One region of the Arthrobacter sunyaminii genome, then DNA from elsewhere that is predicted to be linked to it. Evidence: predicted binding sites of a transcription regulator. Region 1 holds the regulator's gene; the other holds the start of a gene.

What was found. The regulator Rex, encoded in region 1, represses fermentation and respiration genes when NADH is low (regulators of the CRP and FNR family bind a similar motif). The targets are predictions, from matches to a motif close to CTTGTGAANNNNTTCACAAG.
Region 2: the regulator Rex is predicted to act here: its motif matches at 3,850-3,869, upstream of KG104_RS01485 (queuosine precursor transporter).

The regions. Positions count from the first base shown of each region.
Region 1 is NZ_CP076456.1:3,425,183-3,434,802, forward strand. Features, by position in the region: gene ccsB (c-type cytochrome biogenesis protein CcsB) at 1-123, opposite strand, end outside; gene resB (cytochrome c biogenesis protein ResB) at 123-1,793, opposite strand; gene KG104_RS15530 (cytochrome c biogenesis CcdA family protein) at 2,032-2,832, opposite strand; gene KG104_RS15535 (TlpA family protein disulfide reductase) at 2,838-3,437, opposite strand; gene KG104_RS15540 (histidine phosphatase family protein) at 3,531-4,193, opposite strand; gene KG104_RS15545 (YceI family protein) at 4,334-4,879, shown strand; gene KG104_RS15550 (hypothetical protein) at 5,051-5,839, shown strand; gene KG104_RS15555 (hypothetical protein) at 6,252-6,758, shown strand; gene KG104_RS15560 (redox-sensing transcriptional repressor Rex) at 6,786-7,493, opposite strand; gene KG104_RS15565 (glutaredoxin family protein) at 7,524-7,814, opposite strand; gene KG104_RS15570 (HAD family hydrolase) at 7,900-8,712, shown strand; gene KG104_RS15575 (30S ribosomal protein bS22) at 8,799-8,897, opposite strand; gene KG104_RS15580 (helix-turn-helix domain-containing protein) at 9,045-9,257, opposite strand; gene gdhA (NADP-specific glutamate dehydrogenase) at 9,439-9,620, opposite strand, start outside.
Region 2 is NZ_CP076456.1:303,836-313,455, forward strand. Features, by position in the region: gene KG104_RS01460 (glycosyltransferase family 2 protein) at 1-131, shown strand, start outside; gene KG104_RS01465 (polysaccharide pyruvyl transferase family protein) at 128-1,579, shown strand; gene thiD (bifunctional hydroxymethylpyrimidine kinase/phosphomethylpyrimidine kinase) at 1,662-2,507, opposite strand; gene KG104_RS01475 (hypothetical protein) at 2,605-3,081, opposite strand; gene KG104_RS01480 (TetR/AcrR family transcriptional regulator) at 3,074-3,751, opposite strand; gene KG104_RS01485 (queuosine precursor transporter) at 4,001-4,741, shown strand; gene tgt (tRNA guanosine(34) transglycosylase Tgt) at 4,750-6,024, opposite strand; gene KG104_RS01495 (FUSC family protein) at 6,212-7,261, shown strand; gene KG104_RS01500 (DUF6707 family protein) at 7,314-8,186, opposite strand; gene KG104_RS01505 (NUDIX hydrolase family protein) at 8,248-8,787, opposite strand; gene KG104_RS01510 (YdeI/OmpD-associated family protein) at 8,903-9,550, shown strand.

The DNA.
Region 1 (9,620 bases):
GATGGTTTTGCTGCTCTTGGCAAGATCCCAGGTGAAGGCAAGGAACGCCACCGTATAGGCGAACGCCGCCAACAGCATGAACAGCTCGCTGTACTCAGCGAGGGCGTAGTCAATGGAGGGCATTACGAGTCCTTACCTGTTTCCTTCTTCTGCGCGGCACTGCTGTCCGCTGATGCTCCGGGCTCTGCGTCCCGGTCTGTCGTGTGCTGTCCGGAGCCCGGAGCAGATGCTTCCCCCGCGCCATTGTCCTCCACTGAGCCGGTGCCCGCCAACCACTGCTTCTGCAGCAGATCGCGGACGGCAGCAGCTTCAGTGGACAGGCGCTGGTCTTCACCTCGGGCCAGGAGCCCGTATTCGACCATGATCCGCCCGTCGGCATGGGTGCCGGTGCGGACCCAAACACGTCGCCGGGCAAGGAACAGTGAAGCGGCCAGGCCCGTGAGGGAGAGGGTGGCGAAGACCAGAACCCAGATTTTCGCCGGATCGTAGTGGATGTCCAGGGCAGCGTAGCGCTTGATGCTGTCAAAGCTGATGGAACCCTTGCCCTCGGGCAGCTCATAGGTTTCCCCAACACCCAGGACAATGCCGCCGGCGTCCAGGTTGCGGCTGTTGATTTCCGTGAGGTCCTCGGTGTCCAGGACGTACACGTTGCTGGGCACGCCGTCATCCAGGCCCAGGTCGCCGTAGTACGCATTGAGGTTGAGCTGCGGATTGATCGGATCGGGGTCTCCGGAGTAGGACACGCCCTGTTCATCGAGCATGGCGGTGGGCAGGAAGAAGCCCACGAAACCGAGCTGGTCCGGCTTGGCATCCGGAGCCTTGATCACCATCAGGGACGTGTACATGCCGTCGCTGGGGACGGAGACCACGGGCCCCTGCAGGGCGATGTTGCCGTCGCCGTCGCGCACCGTGACGACCGGAGCATAGCCGTTGCCGACCAGGTAGACCCGGCTGCCGCCGATGGTCAGCGGAGCGTTGACCTTGAGCGTTTCAGTATGCTCGGCAGCATCCGGGCTTTCTTTGACCGTCATTTCGGCGGTGAAGTCCAGGGGCTGGCCGTAGTGGGTGGGCGACTCGCGGTCGAACCGGACGTTGAACTCGTCCAACGTCAGTGAGTAGGGCGCCAGCTGTTCCTCGGTGAAGCTGGTGCCCGGGGTGAACGAGTCATAGCCCACCAGGGTGTTGACGAAGGACTCCCCCTCCACCACCACCTTCTGGCCGCTGTAACCAAAGAGCCCGCCGATGGCAATGCAGATCAGCACGCCGATCAGGGCAGTGTGGAACACCAGGTTTCCAATTTCCTTCGCGAAGCCGCGTTCCGCTCCGACGGAGGGACGGTCGGTATCCAGGTCCCGGACATCCACCCGGTAGCCGCGCTTGCGCAGCAGCTGCGCGGCCTCCTTGACGGCGGCGGCAGCGGTGAGGCCCGACGACGCCGGCACAGCCAAGGTGCCGTACTCCGGCAGCCGGGACAGCCGCTTGGGGGTGCGCGGCGGCTTGGAGCGCATGGCGCGGTAGTGTGCCTTGGCGCGCGGAATGACGCAGCCGATCAGGGAGATGAACAGCAGCAGGTAAATCGCCGAGAACCAGACGGACGAGTACACGTCGAAGAGCTGCAGCCGGTCCAGCCAGGGGCCGGTGTCCGGGTTGTCCTTCAGGTACTGCGTGACGACGGCGGGGTTGGCCGGCCGCTGCGGAAACAGCGATCCGGGCACCGCGGCGACGGCCAGCAGCAGCAGCAGGAACAGTGCAGTGCGCATGCTGGTGAGCTGGGTCCAGGCCCAGCGAACCATGCCCAGCGGCCCGAGGGACGGCAGCTGGACATCTCCGGCGGAGCCTTTGCCGCCGGGGCCTTTCCGCCCGCCCTTGCCGCCGCCGGGCACGCCGGAGGCACTTGCGCCGTTGTTCTCGGCTTCGGTCAAAACTTCCGGTTCGCGCTTCAACTGGCTCTCATGGTTCTTTGAAGGGGGCTTGTGCCGGGCAGGGGCCCCGGCAGTCCTTGGTCTTTTGTCAACGGCATTGTCATCAGCATCAGATCGGCAGGGTCACACTATCCAACCAACCTTGGAGATTGTTGATCCAGATGTTCCAGACGCCTGTGATCATCAGGACACCGAGTGCGATCAGCATTCCGCCGCCGAAACGCTGCAGCGCAAGCCGGTGGCGGCGGAAGACACCCAGGGCGCCCATGCCCCGCCGGAATCCGAGAGCGATCAGCAGGAACGGCAGGCCAAGTCCGAGGCAATAGATGAACGTCAGGAACGCGCCCTTGGCGGCGGTGGCATCATCTCCGGAGAAGGACAGCAGCTGCACGGCCGAGAGTGTGGGGCCAAGGCAGGGGGCCCACCCCAGTCCGAACGTGATGCCCAGCAGCGGCGCGCCCCACAGCCCCGCCGGCGGGCGGGCGGTGATCTTCCGGTCCCGCTGGAACCAGCTCAGGCCGCCCATGAAGACGATGCCCAGGACGATGATGGCTGCGCCGAGGACCTGCGGAATCCAAGCCTGATCCGCGCCGCGCAGCCAGCCGCCCAGTTGGCCCACCCCGGCACCGATGATGACAAAGACGGCGGAAAAACCGAGCACGAACAGGCCGATTCCTACCAGCATCCGCCCGCGGCGCTGCTTCTGCAGGTCAACACCGGTCAGGCCGGTGACGTAGCCCAGGTAGCCGGGAACCAGCGGCAGAACGCACGGAGAAAGGAACGAGACGAGGCCGGCGAGGGCTGCCACCGGAATGGCCAGCAGCATGGATCCGTTCAGGATGGTTTCGGCGAAAACATTGGCGGCCGGCAGGGCGGCAGGCACACCGGCGGCGAGGGCTGAGGGAAGCATGCCGGCTAAGCTGCCAGCGCGTCGGAGATCAGGGCCTTCAAGGTGCCCTTGTCCGCCAGGCCCAGGATGCGCGCAGCCACGCGGCCTTCACGGTCCAGGACCAGCGTGGTGGGAACGGCCGACGGCGGCACGAACTGGGTCATGGCCAGCAGAATTCCGCCGTCCTTGTCCTGGAAGCTGGGATAGGGAATGCTGAACGACCGCTCAAAGGCTTCCGCAGTATTGCGTTCATCTCTGATGTTCACTCCGAAGAAGCGTGCCCCCTCGGGTTCGAACGTGTCGTGAAGTTCCACCAGATCCGGAGCTTCCTTACGGCAGGGCGCACAGGCGGCGTACCAGAAGTTCAGCACCACCACGCTGCCGGCGAATTCCGACGACGAGACGGTGGTGCCGTCAAACAGGGTGCCTTCCAGCTGCACGGGCTCGCCGCGCTGGTCAGAGGCATATTCGGTGACGGAGCCGTCACCGGCGATGTAGTTCTTGTTGTCCCCCGCTTTGGCCTGCGCTGCCAGCGGATCCTCCACCGCGCAGCCCGATGCTGCCGCCACTGCGGGCACACCGAGGGCCAGGCCGGCGCCCAGCTTCAGGAAGGAGCGGCGGCGCATGGCATCCGGCTGGGGAGTGCTCTGAGGATTCTTCAACTATTTCCAGCTTTCATCGCGGCAGGGGGGCCACTTCTACAACGCGTAGTAATTCTATTATGCTCCCGGGATGTTCGCTGCACCGGGGAGAAGGTCGGCGGACGGCTCGGCATACCGGACAGCAATGAGGGTGTCGCCGTCGAAATCCAGGGAGGTTACCGAGGTAAGGGTGCACTGGCGGTTGCGCGGATCATGCCAGAGTTTGCGGCCCTCGGCGGACAGCCGGGTGACCCAGATGGGCAGCTGGTGGCTGACCAGCACGGCTTCGGCGCGGTCCCCGCCAAGCTCGGTGGCACGCAGTCGTGCATCCGTCACGGCAGCCATGACCCGCTCCGCCTGGGCGGCATACGGTTCACCCCAGGACGGCTTGAAGGGGTTGTACATCAGCGGCCAGTATTTCGGGTTGCGCAGCCGGCTGGTGACGCCGGAGAGCCCTTCGAACTTGTTGGTTGCTTCCAGGATGCGCTCGTCGGTGGTGATGTCCAGGCCCAGGGATGCGGCGATCGGTGCGGCGGTCTCCTGCGCCCGGGTCAGCGGTGAGGCCACCAGATGAACCAGCTTGGCGCCGTCGTTCTTCTGCGCCTCAAAGTATCCGGCGACACGGCGGGCCATCTGCTGGCCCAGCTCCGACAGGTGGAACTCCGGCAGGCGTCCATAAAGGACTCCGTCAGGGTTGAAGACTTCTCCATGGCGGACGAGATGGATCGAGGCACGCGACATGTTCCTAAGTTTCGCAGAGAGAGTGCGCAGGACTAAATTCGTCACAATGCTTGAAGCTTGAACTAAACCGTGCAATAGTTGATGCAAATGCATGAACATGCAGCGGGCAGCGCCCCGATACCTACCAGCAGCAGGAGCACATCATGATCCCCAGCGGACTCACCACCGGTACCTGGACCCTCGACGGCTCGCACAGCGAGATCGGTTTCACTGTCCGCCACGCGGGCATCAGCAAGGTGCGCGGCAACTTTGACGACGTCACCGCCGTGATGGAAATCGGGCCCTCGCTTGAGGATTCCGCCATCAACGCCGTCATCCAGTCAGCTTCCTTCAACTCGAACGACGCCAACCGCGACGGCCACGTCAAGGGCGCCGACTTCTTCGACGTCGAGCAGTTCCCCGAGCTGACCTTCACCGTCACCGGCATCGAGGGCTCCGGTGAAACCTACCGGGTGTCCGGCGACCTCACGATCAAGGGCATTACCCGTCCGGTGGTCCTGGACACCGAGTTCAACGGCGTAGCCGTGGATCCCTTCGGCGCCACCCGCGCCGGCTTCTCCGGTTCCACCGTCATCAGCCGCAAGGACTTCGGCCTGACCTGGAATGCCGCTCTGGAGACCGGCGGCGTCCTTGTCGGTGACAAGGTGACCATCAGCGTTGACGCAGCCTTCGTGGCCGCAGCCTAACCAAGACATTTGATCCCGCTCCGGCGGGCCGCAGCGGACACCCCGGCCTTCGGGCCGGGGTGTCCGTCGTTTATGCCCCGGGATAGGCTGGATGGGAACCGATTACTGCTTTCCTGCCCGGTCGGTCCTTTGCAGGGAGCAGTACCCGCACCAACGAGCAAGCAGGCGGCGATGAGTACCCCACCGAATAATCCGGATCCGCAGGATCCGTTCGTTCCACCAAATCCCGGCCCGGCGGATGACCAGCCCAAATACGGACAGCGGCTGCCCCAGCAGCCCCAGTATGGGCAGGACCAGCCGTACCCTGCCTATGGCCAGCCTGGATCCGCCAATCAGCCCGGCCAGCCTTCCTCCCCGTATGGCCAGCCCTATGGACAGCAGCCGTACGGGCAGCCCTATGGCCAGCCGCAAAGCCCTTACGGCTACCAGGCACCGCAGCCCTCCGGATATGCGTATCCGGGATCAGGCGGGCCGGTTCCGGGTGCCAAGGGGCCTGCGCCCCGCGAGGTCATGACTGGCTTCTGGCTCATCATCGCGGCCGGCATCGTGACCTTCCTGTCCACGATTATCACGGTGCTCTCCACCGCCGACGATCCCCTGGCCACGCTTCCTCCCGAAGACCGCCGGGTCATGGAGGACGCCGGTGTCACCGCGGAGCTGATGCGAAGTTCGTTCGTGACGGTCGGTGTGGTGATGGCGGCGATCGCTCTGCTGATCTATGTCCTGCTTGCCGTCCTGATCCGCAAGGGCAAGAACTGGGCACGGATTGTTGCCACGGTGTTCGCGGCGATATCCGCCGTCGGGCTGCTGCTTTCCCTGGTGGCCGGAATGGCCTTCTCCTCGCCGCTGAACCTGCTGAACATGCTGGGCACATTGGCCGGAATCGCCGGCGTTTTCTTGCTGTACCGCCCTGAGTCCCAGCCATATTTCCGCAGTCAGCCGCGTTTCGGACCCTACTGACGGACCTCCAAGGCAGCCGCTGCTGAGGCGGCACGCACCAAAAAAGCCGGACCGTTTCCACGGACCGGCTTTTTTGGTGCCCGGGCCTCCCGGAGCGGGCCTGCAGTGGTCACAACAGCAGGGAAGCGGCGTAGCGTTTGATCTCCCGCTGGGATGGGCAGCCCATCCAGGCGCGGAGAGCGTATCCCTTTGGACGAAGGCGGCACCCGCGATGAGTTCCCTTCCTGCTTCCCCCGATCCACAAAAAACCCGTGTTTCCGCCCTGGGCACCAAGGTGCGAACATTGGTCACTGCACGCATCCGAACAGCGCGATCCGGCCCCAGGGAACCCGGCGGCGAGCCGGTGTCCGCTGCCCGGCCCACGGAAAAACATCCGGCGCCACCGGCACCCAGGCACAGAGAGGTGGCCGGCGTGGTGGTTCCCGATATGCCCTCTGCGGTCCCCGCTCCTGCTTTGCCTGCCCGTATTCCCTACAGCGAATGGAAGGGCCCGCGGCCGCGTGCCGTCCGGGTGGCCTATGCCCTGATTATGCTGGCCGGCTGCATCAGCCTCATCAGCGGCGTGCAGGCCAGCCGGGCGCCCGTCACCGAGATGCCGCCTCTCGTCGTCCAATTGGGAGAGCTGGGCGTTGACACCGGCGAATACGCAGCGGTTCTGCAATTCGTGACCTTGGCTGCCACGCTTGTGGTCTTCGGCCTCTACCTGCTGTTCGCCTCCATGATTCGGGAAGGACGGAACTGGGCTCGCATCGGAGGCTCGGTCCTGGTCGCCTCGGCACTGGTCTGGGCCGTCCTGAACGCGGTGGTTCCCCAAACGGTTGCGCTGCTGGTGGCCGCCCTGGGCCTGGCACTGCTGTACCGGCGGGACTGCGCCAGGTACTTCCGGCCCAGGCGGAGCCAGTATCTCGGCGAGTCCTGACCCGGAACCGCGACGGCGGCTCCACTACTACGTGGCGAGCCGGGCCCGCGCCTGCGCCGCTATATCCGAGGCCTGAGCCCGCTGGGCGTGGTAGGCCAGAATCTGAAGTTCGGTGGCCATGTCCACCTTGCGCAGCTGAACGTGATCCGGAACCTGGAGCACCACGGGCGCGAAGCTCAGGATGCTGGTAATGCCGCTTGCGATAACGCTGTCACACAATTCCTGGGCCACCTCGGCGGGAACAGCCAGCACCGCCATGTTGGCCCGCGTACGGTGAACCACGGCTTCCAAATCCTTGACGGGGCTCACCCGCAGCCAGCCAACTTCCTGTCCTACGACCATTTGATCGGCGTCAAACAGGGCCACCACTTCGAAGCCGCGCGATCCGAACCCCGGATATCCTGCCAGCGCCTTGCCGAGGTTTCCGGCGCCTATGATGGCAACCCGCCAATTGCGCGTCAGCCCCAGCGCAGCTGAGATCTGGTCGCTCAGGTAGGAGACCTCATATCCCACGCCGCGGGTTCCGTAGGAGCCCAGGTAGGACAGGTCTTTGCGCAGTTTCGGAGAGTTGACTCCCGCCGCTGCCGCCAGTTCGTCGGACGAGACGCGCTCCACACCCTCCGCCAGCAGCGCGCCCAGCGCCCGCAGGTAAATGGTGAGCCGGGCCAGGGAGGCAGGCGGAATGTGCCGGTGGACAACTGCTCCTGCCGGTGCGGGTTCCTCAGAATTGCTCACAAAGTCTCTATCCGTCGGTGGATTTCCACTCTATGCCCGGCGGGAGTCCGGACGAAGCCCGGGCCATCCCTCTTCCAGGAGCCGGCGGATCCTCGCCTCGTCCAGCTGCCAGAAGTCCCGCTGCACGCCGTCGATCATCAGCACGGGAATCTCTTCGCCGAACCGGGACGTCAGATCCGCATCGCCTTCAATGGACTGTTCGCGCCACTCAATGGACAAATCCCTGCTGATTCGTTCCAGCACCTTGCGCGCATCGGCACACAAATGGCACCCCGGGCGGGTAAGCAGGAGCAGGTCCGGAGCAGCCGGTGAAGAAGTCATACCTCTAAATTAGCCGCTCCGTCTATTTCTCCTGCCGCTTTTAGTCACGGGCCGTTAGGACCAACTTTTTGCGTAGACTCGGGGTATGCCCAGAACCACCGCAGTACGAGCCGTCGAGCCCATGGCAGCGGCGGTCAAACCTGGCGAGGCTGCCTTCTTCGACGTCGACAACACTCTGATGCGCGGAGCAAGCCTTTTCCATGTGGGGCGCAAGATGTACCAGCGCCGGGTGTTCACGCTTCGCGAAGCGTTCGGCTTTGCCCGCAAACAGCTGCGGTTTATGCTGCAGGGCGAGAATCTCAAGGATGTTCACTCAGTGCGCGACGCCGCCCTGACGCTGGCCACCGGGCTGGCAGCCTCGGACATCCGCATTCTGGGCGAAGAAGTCTATGACGAGATGATCGAATCCAAGATTTGGCCGGGAACCCGTGCTCTCACCGAGCAGCATATGAAATCCGGCCGGCCGGTCTGGCTCGTCACCGGGACCCCCGTGGAGGTGGCCTCCGTGATTGCTGACCGGCTGCACCTGACCGGGGCGCTGGGAACGGTCAGTGAAATCGACGGCGGCCTCTACACCGGACGCCTGGTGGGCGAGTTCCTCCACGGCCCCGCCAAAGCCGAAGGCGTGCGGGTGCTCGCGGAAAAGGAAAACCTCGATCTGCAGCATTGCTGGGCGTACAGCGATTCCTATAACGACGTCCCCCTGCTGAGCATCGTGGGCCACCCCGTGGCCATCAACCCCGATGCCCGGCTGCGCCGCCATGCCCGGGACCGCAACTGGCCCATCTATGACTTCCGGTCCGGCCGGCGCGCCGCAACCCTGGGGCTAAAAGGTGCCACGGTGGCGGGCGGCGCTTACGGCCTGTGGCGCGGTTTTTCCTGGGTCCGCTCCCGCTAGTCTTCCGGCCACACCCGGGGCTTTTTTGGTTAAATGACAAACCCGCCGGCCCAAGGGGCGGCGGGTTTGTCCAGGAAAGATCCTGGTTACTTCTTGTTACGACGCTGGTGGCGGGTCTTGCGAAGCAGCTTACGATGCTTCTTCTTTGCCATACGCTTGCGGCGCTTCTTAATTACTGAACCCACAGAGTCCTCACAAACTTGAAATAGTCAGACGCCGGCTCCAACGCTTCGGCACCGTTGGCACCCGCGCGTCGACACCGGCAGTTAATTGCCACGGTGTAAAACGTTCTTTAACAGGGTACCGCCTCGCCGCGGTATCCAGTGACAGCGCTACGCGGTGTCTGTTCGGCGGTCGGAGACGGCGTTTTTAAGCACCTGCTGCACCGCGGATTCAGGCACCCGGTAGGAGCGCCCAAAACGGACGGCCGGCAGCTCGCCGGAGTGCACCAGCCGGTACACGGTCATCTTGGACACACGCATGACGTCCGCGACTTCTGACACGGTCAGAAACCGAACGTCCGAGAAATTGCCCTCGTCTGCCATATGCCTTTTGTTCCTTTGCTGATGTGCAGCCACCAAGCTGCACGGCAGGTGAGTCCTCAGACGCGGATGCCTGCCAAGGGAATGCTGCCCGGTCTTCCACTCTAGTGTCTCACGTCACCCCAGTGAAGTTGGCGGGCCATCTTAGGCCTCCAAACCATCCTTTCGGCCGGAGCCTCCGGGCTTAGATCACACCCTGGGCGAGCATGGCATCGGCCACCCGGACAAAACCGTTGATGTTCGCCCCCACCACATAGTTTCCGGGTGAGCCGTACTTTTCCGCCGTCTGCGCACAGTTGTCGTGAATGTTGACCATGATCTCGGTCAGACGGCGTTCGGTGTGCTCGAAGGACCATGAATCACGGC
Region 2 (9,620 bases), 790 kb from region 1:
TGCAGGAACAGCTAACCGAGGCCACGCAGCGGCTGGAACACATCATGATGCAACGGACCAGCATCCTCGCGCGGGCGGGCACGGCGGCAGCAAAGCTCAAGGGTGCGCTTAAGGGAGTGCGACGGCGATGACCCTGCGGATTGCCGTCCTCGCCGATCTCGGCCAGGACACGTACCATGCCGGTGACGAGGCCATGGGGCACGCGGCCGCGGATGAACTCCGGAGCCGCGGACTGCAGGTCCTGATGCTGTCCCGTAATCCTCAGCAGACGGAACAGCTGTTTGGCTTGGACGCAGCACCTGCGCTTGCTTTCCCCTGGCCGCCTGCCGAGCGGGAAGACTACCTGCGCCGAATCCGGGCACACCTGGCCGGCTCTGCCGAATTGCCGGCCGGCGACCCGGCGCTGGGGCTGATCAGTGAGCTGGGGAAGTGCGACGGTCTGGTCATTGCCGGCGGGGGAAATCTAAATTCACGCTATGGCTGGCTGCTGTATGAACGTGCCGCTGTGGTCGCCATCGCGCGGTCGCTGAACATGCCCGTTGTGGTCTCCGGGCAGACGCTGGGGCCGCAGCTCAGCGCCGCGGACACCGTAGTCCTGGCAGATCTGCTCCGCGCCGCGGAGTTGACCTCCGTGCGGGAGCAATCTTCAGCTGAACTCGCGCGCCGCATTGGTGTTCCCGCCGTGCGGGGGGTGGACGACGCGTCATTCCTGTCCGGAGGGCGCACCTTTGATCCGCCGGAACCCCGGTACGTAGCGGTCACAATTTCTCCGCTTTCCGGTTCCCTGGAAAATCTATATGCCTTGCTGGGCGCGGAGTTGGACGCTCTGCACCGTCAAACCGGGCTGCCTGTGCTGTTCCTTCCCCATGTAGGGATCGGAGACGAGGACGGTTGGGACAAGTCCGCCCATGCCCGCATTGCCGAGTCCATGTCCTCTCCCTTCCGCCTCATGCCGGTTCTCACCGCACGGGAAACTGCTGCACTGACTGCCGGCGCTTCGCTGATTGTGACGTCCCGTTACCACCCGGCGGTATTCGGGCTTTCCCGCTCAGTGCCCGTTGTCGGCCTTGCCGTGGATGATTACAGTGCGGTTCGGCTGAAGGGCGTCTTGGCCAACTGGGGTCTTGATGATTTTGTCCTTCCCCTTCCGGGGCTGCAGGAGGGGCTGCTGGCTCCGGCCCTGACAGAGGTCTGGGAGCGGAAGGAGGAAGTATCAGCTCATCTGGGCACAGTCCTGCCCGCCCGGAACCGTTGGTCCAAGCAGTGGTGGGACGGTGTGACGGCAGTCTTCTCGGACCGGGCAGTATCCGGCCCGCCGCAGGATCTTCCGCCGGTGCCCGTCTTTCGCGCTGCCGGGCAGTGGGCGGCAGCAGCCAGGGCCCTTGGCGAGAAGTTCTACGCGCAGTCTGCGATGGCTGCCCAGTCCGAGGCCGAGGAGGATCGGCTGGGGTCCTACCTCGCTCAAGCGCACGGGGAGCTGGCCTCCCTTCGGGCTGAACACCGGCGGCTGGTGAACTCCCGAACGGTCAAGACGGCTCTTTCCCTGCACCGGGTGTACGCGAAGCTTCGCCGGCGTTAACCGGCGGCGTTAACTGATGCCGCAGAAGGTACCGGCGGCCATTGGCCACCGGTACCTTCTGCGGACCAAAGTTGCAGGGTTATTACAGCGCCGGGCCATTCCCCGCGTTACCCTGCCACAGGGCGTCAAACGGGGTGTGGGAGGAAACCCGGTTCCGGATCCCCTCGGTCACAAAAGCCTTTGCGGTCTTCGCCGCTTCCAGCGGGGTGGCTCCCTTGGCGAGCTCGGCAGTAATGGCTGCCGCCAGGGTGCAGCCGGCGCCGCTGACAGCCACTTCGCCGACCTTGGGCGCCCGGAGCACTTCCATCGTCTGGCCGTCGTAAAACACATCCACGGCGTCGTCGCCCTCCAGGCGTACTCCGCCCTTGGCGAGTACCACGGCTCCGGACGCTTCGTGGATGCGGCGGGCTGCCTCCTGCAGGTCTTCGACGCTTTCGATGGAGTCCATGCCGGACAAGGACATCGATTCAAAGTGGTTGGGGGTAACGAAGGTTGCCAGCGGCAGGATCTGCGCCTTGAGTGCCCGGTCCGTGTCCAGGGCGGCTCCCGGCTCCTGACCCTTGCAGATCAGCACCGGGTCAAGGACGATGTTGGTCCATTCCTGGCTCTGGAGGGCCTTGGCAACGGTGTCGATCGTGGCGGGCGTTCCCAGCATGCCGAGCTTAACAGTGGTCAGGTCATAGGCGGTCTGGATGGCCTCGAGCTGGTCACTGATGACCTGGGGTTCCACCGGGACAAAGCGGTGACTCCAGTTATCTTTCGGATCAAAGGAAACGATGCAGGTCAGGGCGGCTATCCCGTACGTTCCGAGTTCCTGGAACGTTTTTAGGTCGGCCTGGGCGCCGGCGCCGCCGGTGGCCTCGGAGCCGGCAATAGTCAGGGTGACGGCCGGGGAGGCTGTTTCGGCAGAGTGTGTGTTAGCAGACATGAGTCCATCTTCCACCCAAAGCGATCTTCGGTGCCACCGCGGCTTAATGCCGGACAGGCGGGGTGTTTGAGGCGGGAACAAGGCCCGGAACCGGAAGCTAGGCGCGGGCGAAAGGCCAGATGGTCGCCCGGCCGGCTGCCATGGCCAATCCGATGGCAACACCCATGAGCAGCGGCACCAGGACGGCATGAACGCTCAGCCCGATGATGACCCAGCCGAGCAACAGCGGCACGATGAAGAAGGCGAGTACATGCAGGCCCTGGTGCTGGACGCCGCGCAGGAACCATCCCAGAAGCAGGGCGAGGGGAAGTGCGGTGAACAATCCGAGACCGGCTGCGTAGAAGGCGGCCACAATAACGGTCCAAACGTAGCCCCAGAAGTCCCGGGACGTCCCCCACCCCACCACAATTGTGGCGATTGCGGCCAGGACAATGCAGGCAACTCCGTATCCCAGAGCGACGGCCAGCGGGCCGGGTGGAACATATTGGTGCTGTGTCGCAACGGCGGCGGGAGACGCCTGGGCGGGTATCAACGCGGGCGGAAGCACGACGTCGTCGCCGCCTTTGTCAGTCATCGCGTCGGGCTCCCTGGAAGAGGTGGACTACATCCTCCACAATATTGCGAACCACGGGCAGGCGGGAGAGGATGACCAGCTTCGCGGCCAGCGGAGCGACGTTCTCCACCAAACGGCGCGAGCGGCGCTGTCCCGGCGAGCGGTCATAAATCCAAAAAAGTGTCACCCCCATGTGCACCAGCCACAGGAGTTCGGGCAGGTCGTCGCGGATGGCGAGCGGCGGCTGCGGGCGTGACACGGTGACGGCCTGACGGAACATGGCGATCGATTTGGCCCGGCCAACTCCCGTATCCGCACCGGCGCGGCTGCCCTGCGGGGAGGCCGACGACGGCGGCATGGCAGTGCGCAGGAAATGGGCGCCAAAATCGTGAAACGGTCCCATGACGTCCAAGTTGGCCAACAGAATCAGGCGCAGGTGCTCACCCAGGTTGTGTCCGTCGCGAAGAAGGGGCAGGGCGGCGCTGCGGTGTTCATCCTGCAGATGCCGGTACAACTCGGCAACGAGTTCATCTTTGGAACGGAAGTAATAGTACGCATTGCCCACTGACACCCCTGCCGTTTCGGCGATGCAGCGCATTGTGGTGTCGGCGTAGCCCCGGGTGCGGAACAGGGTGAGGGCGGAATCAACCAACAGCCGTCGGGTCTTTTCACTCTTGACCGTCGCCGTCATCAGCGCTCCTTAGTTCAGTTGTTGGCGCTGGTTCGGTTAGAGGCGCAGATCCGCTTATGTGCGCCCGGTTTCCGGCACGCCTGCAAGAATACAGCACCTTTTTGAACCTGTTCAAAAAAGACGGTGGCGGTGCGGCCGGACAGAACGTGGCAGAATTGACGGCGGCCCCCTGCGGGCCGCCCGGTGCAGCGGGCACAGTGCTAATACAGCCGGCGGAAGCCAGGCGAACCACTAGGAAACGGAAGACCCATGCACACCTCCACCGGCATCGATCCGGCGCCTGCTCCGGCATTTGCCGTCCGCGGCAGCTCTCATTACGACATCATCCTGACGCTCATGTGCGTGGTGATCGTCATTTCCAATATCGGTGCCACCAAGGGCGTGGTGCTGGGACCGTTCTTCGGCGACTTCAGCATCGTGACCGACGGCGGGTTTTTCCTCTTCCCGCTGGCCTACATCCTTGGCGACGTCATTAGCGAGGTCTACGGCTTCAAGGCGGCGCGGCGGGCCATCTTCACGGGCTTTGCGGTTGCGGCACTGGCTGCGGCCAGTTTTGCCGTGATCATCGCACTGCCGGGATTCGACGACGACTACGGGCAGGCCAAACAGGCGGCGCTGGAGCTGGCACTGGGCCCGGTGTGGCAAATCGTGCTGGCCAGCCTGCTCGGCTTCCTGGCCGGACAAACCCTGAATTCCTGGGTCCTGGTCCGAATGAAGGAAAAGTTCCGGGAACGGGCACTGATCGGACGGCTCATGGCCTCCACCGGCGTGGGAGAGTTCGCCGACACCCTGATCTTCTGCGCCATTGCCGCGCCGGTCATCGGCATCACCGACGCCGGCGGCTTCATCAATTACGTGATCTTCGGTTTCGTCTACAAGACGCTCATTGAGTTCCTGTTTGTTCCGGTTACCGCCGTGGTCATCAAGGCCATCAAGAAGCGCGAACCAAGTTACGGCGCTGCAGTGCCTGCCGGTACGCCGGAAGGCTGAGCTGCCGGCTAGACCTTGGCGCTGTAATAGTTCCCGAGCGTTTCGGCCTTGAAGTCGAAGAACGATCCGTTTTCAATGGCCAGCCGTGCGTCGTCCACAAGCTTCACCGTGAAGCGTTCATTGTGGATCGACACCAGGGTGGAGGCAACCATTTCCTTGGCCCGGAACAGGTGGTGGATGTACGCCTTCGTATAGTGCGCGCAGGCATAGCAGTCGCAGCCCTCCACCAGGGGAGTGAAGTCCTTTTTGAAGCGGGCGTTGGAGAGGTTCAGCCGCCCGTGCGGCGTGTAAAACGCCGACGTGCGGGCCACGCGGGTGGGGGAGACGCAGTCGAAGGTGTCGGCACCGTTTTCAATGGCGGTGAAGATGTCGTCCGGTTCGGAAATCCCCAACAGGTGGCGAGGCTTGTCTTCGGGCAGTTCCTCGGTGCACCAGCGCACGATCGTTCCGAGGTTTTCCTTCTCGAGTGCTCCACCGATACCGAACCCGTCAAAGTCCATGGCGCCCAGATCCCGGGAAGCCTTCCGGCGCAGGTCCTCATACTGGGCACCCTGCAGGACGCCGAACAACGCCTGGTAGGGCTTTCCGACGCGCTCCTCGGTGAGCCGCTGATGCTCGGCGATGCAGCGCAGAGCCCACAGCCGGGTGCGTTCCAGTGACATTTCCTGATATTCGCGGGAGTTCATCAGCGTGGTCAGCTCATCGAACGCGAACATGATGTCGGCGCCGATCTGGTGCTGCACTTGCATGGACACCTCGGGCGTGAAGCGGTGCTTGTCGCCGTTGAGGTGGGACTTGAACCAGACACCGTCGTCATCGATGTGAGCCAGGCGTTCCTTGCCGGGGGCGACGGCGTCATCCGCGCCGGTTGCGTGCGTGGTGCCGTCCGCATTCATGTTGATGACCTTCTTGAAGCCGGCGCCCAGGCTCATCACCTGGAAACCGCCCGAGTCGGTGAAAGTGGGACCGGACCAGTTCATGAACTTGCCCAGCCCGCCCGCGGCGTCGAGCACGTCCGGACCGGGCTGCAGGTACAGATGGTAGGCGTTGGCCAGCAGCGCCTGTGCGCCAAGGTCCGCCATGGACTCGGGCAGGACCGCCTTGACCGTGGCCTTGGTGCCTACGGCAATAAAGGCCGGAGTGGCAATTTCGCCGTGCGGCGTGGTGATGGTGCCGGTGCGGCCCTGGAACTCACCGCCGTTGGCCTGCGTCTGCTCAGCTGAGGGGGCAGTGGTTTCACGCAGGCGCTTACCGAGGGCGAAGGAAAATGTTGAGGAGGACACCCCTCCATTTTGCCTTACCCGCCGACGTCGGCAGTCCGCCGGAGCCCGGGACGTTCCGGCTGGGATGCGCGCCACATATTTCCGGGTGCGGCAACAGGCGGGCGTACGGTGGAAAGGCCGGCATCGGCCGCACCCCAGACACCTGCAAAACGTACCTGAAAGCTGCCTCTTGAACCTGCTGCGCGATATGTTCCGGATCGCACCCGCCAACAATGATCATCAGGTGGCGGTGCGCTGCGGTCTGGGGGTGGGGATTCCCCTGCTGCTGCTCTTGGCTTTCGGCCGGATTGACCTGGCCATCTTTGCCACCTTCGGTGCCTTTACCGGCATCTACGGCCGGAATGAGCCGCATCGGCAGCGGTTCGGCCACCAGCTGCGGGCCGGTGCGCTGATGCTCGCTGTCATCACCGCCGGAGCGCTGACCTCCCGGCTGGAGCCGGACGCGTGGGGAATCGTCCTGGGCACCACCGCGGTGGCGGGACTGGGGACACTTGGCACCGGGTTCTGGCGGCTTCGTCCCACCGGTTCACTGTTCCACATTTTTGCCTACGCCGCCATCTCTTCGGTGCCGAACCAGCCGCCCGTGTGGCAGGCACTCTTGGTGGCTGTGGGAACTGTTAGCTTTTCCGTGCTGCTCGGCCTGTCCGGGCGGCTCCATTCTGCGCACCGCACCCCGTGGGTGAAGCCTGAAAGGCCCCGCTTTACTGCCGCCCAGCGCAGAACCGTATGGATCGACGCGGGCCTCTACGCAATCGCTGCCGCGGTTGCCGGGTCCATCGCCACGTTGATGGGCATCGGCCACAATTACTGGGCGATGGTTGCGGCAACCGTGCCGCTGGTGGGGGTGGGCGTGCGCCACCGGCTCTACCGGGGCCTGCACCGCATCCTGGGGACCTTTGCCGGGCTGGTGCTGACCGCACTGATTCTGCTGCCAGGGCTGGAACCGTGGCAAATGGTCGTCGTGATTGCGCTGCTGCAGTTTGGGGCGGAAATGCTTGTGGTCCGGCAATATGCACTGGCCCAGGTGGTCGTCACGCCGCTGGCACTGGTCAGCACCGAGCTGGCGCATCCGAGCAACTCGGCGTTGCTGATCAAGGACCGGGCAGTGGAGACGGTTATCGGAGCGGCAGTGGGAATGGTCATGGTCCTGATCATTCACTTGCACAGCCGGCGCACGCGTCGCCGTGCGCATCCGGAAGCGGCTTCGGGGCAGCTGCCGTCCGCGAGCCGTCCCTAGGGTTCCGGCCGCTACAGACGGCCCCGGCCGCTACAGACCGGGCCCCGGCCCGCTACAGGTCGAGGTTCAGGCCGCGGACGGCAATCAGCTCGTTGCGGATGCGCCGGTCCAGCTCATGCTCCGAAAGCGTTTGGGATCCGCCGTGGGCGCGCAGGTACAGCAGGGCATCCAGCCTCAGGACACGCCAGTCGCGTTCGCCGTGTTCATCGCCGGCCTCCCCTGCGCGGTGGATTTCCCGGTCATACAGGTTGGGTTCATTCAGCTGGCGCTGCAGCAGTTCCGCGGCCAGCTTGGCCTTCAACGGATCGCTTTCCGCTGCGTCTCCGGCGCGGACAGCCTGCGCATAGGCGGCTGAAGCTTCTTCGTCGCCCGCTTCATGGGTGATATGCGCGGCCAGGGAGAGGGCCCCCTGGATCCAGTTCCACCGGCCAAAGTTGCCGTCAAAGGGCAGCCCCGTGATGATGTTGCAGACCTGCAGGGCGTTTTCGGCGTCGTCCAGGTCCACGTACAGGGTGTGTGCCAAATCCCGGACGTCCTGCAGGTTGCTTCCGGACTTCACATTCAGTCCACGGCCGAGCCGTGCAGCCACTTCCTGGACACGGTCCGCATCCGGGTGCGCAGCGGCGGCCGCAGCAACGACTGCGGCGTAGTCCTCCTCCTCCACCGGTGCCACCCGGACCGCGTCCGCCGGAGAACCGGACGGTGCCGGTGCCTGGACACGCACGGAGGAGCCGTAGGCCAGGCGCAGCGTCATGCCGTCTTCGAGAACAAGGAGAACCAGGGCGGGCACGCCGAAGTCGTCATTCTCCACGGAGCTGTCCTTCACCGGAGCCAGTGAGGTGCTTTCATGCACCGGAATTTGCCCGGGTGCAAGCAGCTCGGCATTGACCCGGAATGTGTAAGACTCCGGCTGGCTCTCAGGCATAGCAGATTCCTTCTCTTCGCAGCAGTCGGCCCTCAGTATATAAAGATGCTGTAACGGGTACTCAGCGGCCCCAGCTGGCCGACGCCAGTGCCTGCCGCAGCAGGTCACCGCGTCCCCCCGCAAACTCTGCATAAATGTCGGGGCTTAGCGCTTCCTCGGGCGTCAGCCAGGACAGTTCCAGGGCGTCCTGCCGGGGGTCGCATTCACCGGTGACGGGGATCAGGTAGGCCAGTGCGACGGCGTGCTGGCGCTCATCGGTCAATCCCGACTGGGAGGGGGAGGGGAAATACTCGGCCACGGCAAACGGAACCAGCGCCGGCGGCAGCTGGGGCAGGGCCATCGGGCCAAGGTCCTTTTCCAGATGGCGCAGCAGTGCGGCGCGAATGGTTTCCCGGTACATCACGCGTCCGGAGACAAAGGTCCGGACCATCTTGCCCTCGGCAGTGGCCTGCAGCAGCAGGCCCACTTCCGTGACGTAACCCAGGGGATCGCAGCGAACCGGAACGGCTTCGACATAGACCATCGGAAGCCGTTGCCTCGCCTCGCTGAGCTCATCTTCTGAAAGCCAGCCGGGATAGGGGTCAGGGGTACGAACACTCATAGAAGTGTTTTACCGCAAACCGGGGAACGCGCTCAGCCGACGCGCGGCGCTTTGGCCCTCGGCTGAACTGCCGAAGGTACTTTTGCCCGGTGCGGGACCGGTTTACGCTCTGAGGATGACCAGCAGCGACCCGCGGCCGCCACCGCCAAAATCACGGCCGAAGCCGCCGCCGAAGCCGCCGCTGCCCGAGCTGCTCCTCCCGCACGCGGAGGCATGGCGCACGTGGCTGGCAGCTCATCATGCAAGCTCGCCCGGGGTGCAGTTGATTCTGGGACGAAAGGGCGGGACCGTAACAAACCTGTCCTACGCCGGAGCACTGCAGGAAGCGTTGTGCTTTGGCTGGATTGACGGACAGGCCAACAAACGCGACGGCGAAAGCTACCTTCAACGGTTCACTCCGCGGGGCAAGCGCAGCATCTGGAGCCTGCGCAACGTGGGATACGTGGAACAGCTGGAAGCTGAAGGCAGGATGCAACCGTCCGGGCGCGCCGCCGTCGAGCAGGCAAAAGCCGACGGCCGCTGGGACAAAGCCTATGCGGGGCCCGCTACAGCTGTGATGCCCGCGGACCTGGTGGCTGCGATTGCCGCGGTGCCCGAGGCGCAGGCAACGTATGACATCTTGAACTCCCAAAACCGGTATGCATTGTTTTTTCGGCTCAGCACGCTGAAGACTGCTGCCGCACGGGAACGCAGGATTGCTGCCGTCGTCCAAATGCTGGCAGACGGCGAGACCCCCTATCCGCAGCGGCGCACGCCGCCCTGAGCCTGTCGTGCCCGGGTCCCCATACCTCTGTGGTCCCCATGTGTCCGCGCACTCTTGTCTTTGGAAAATG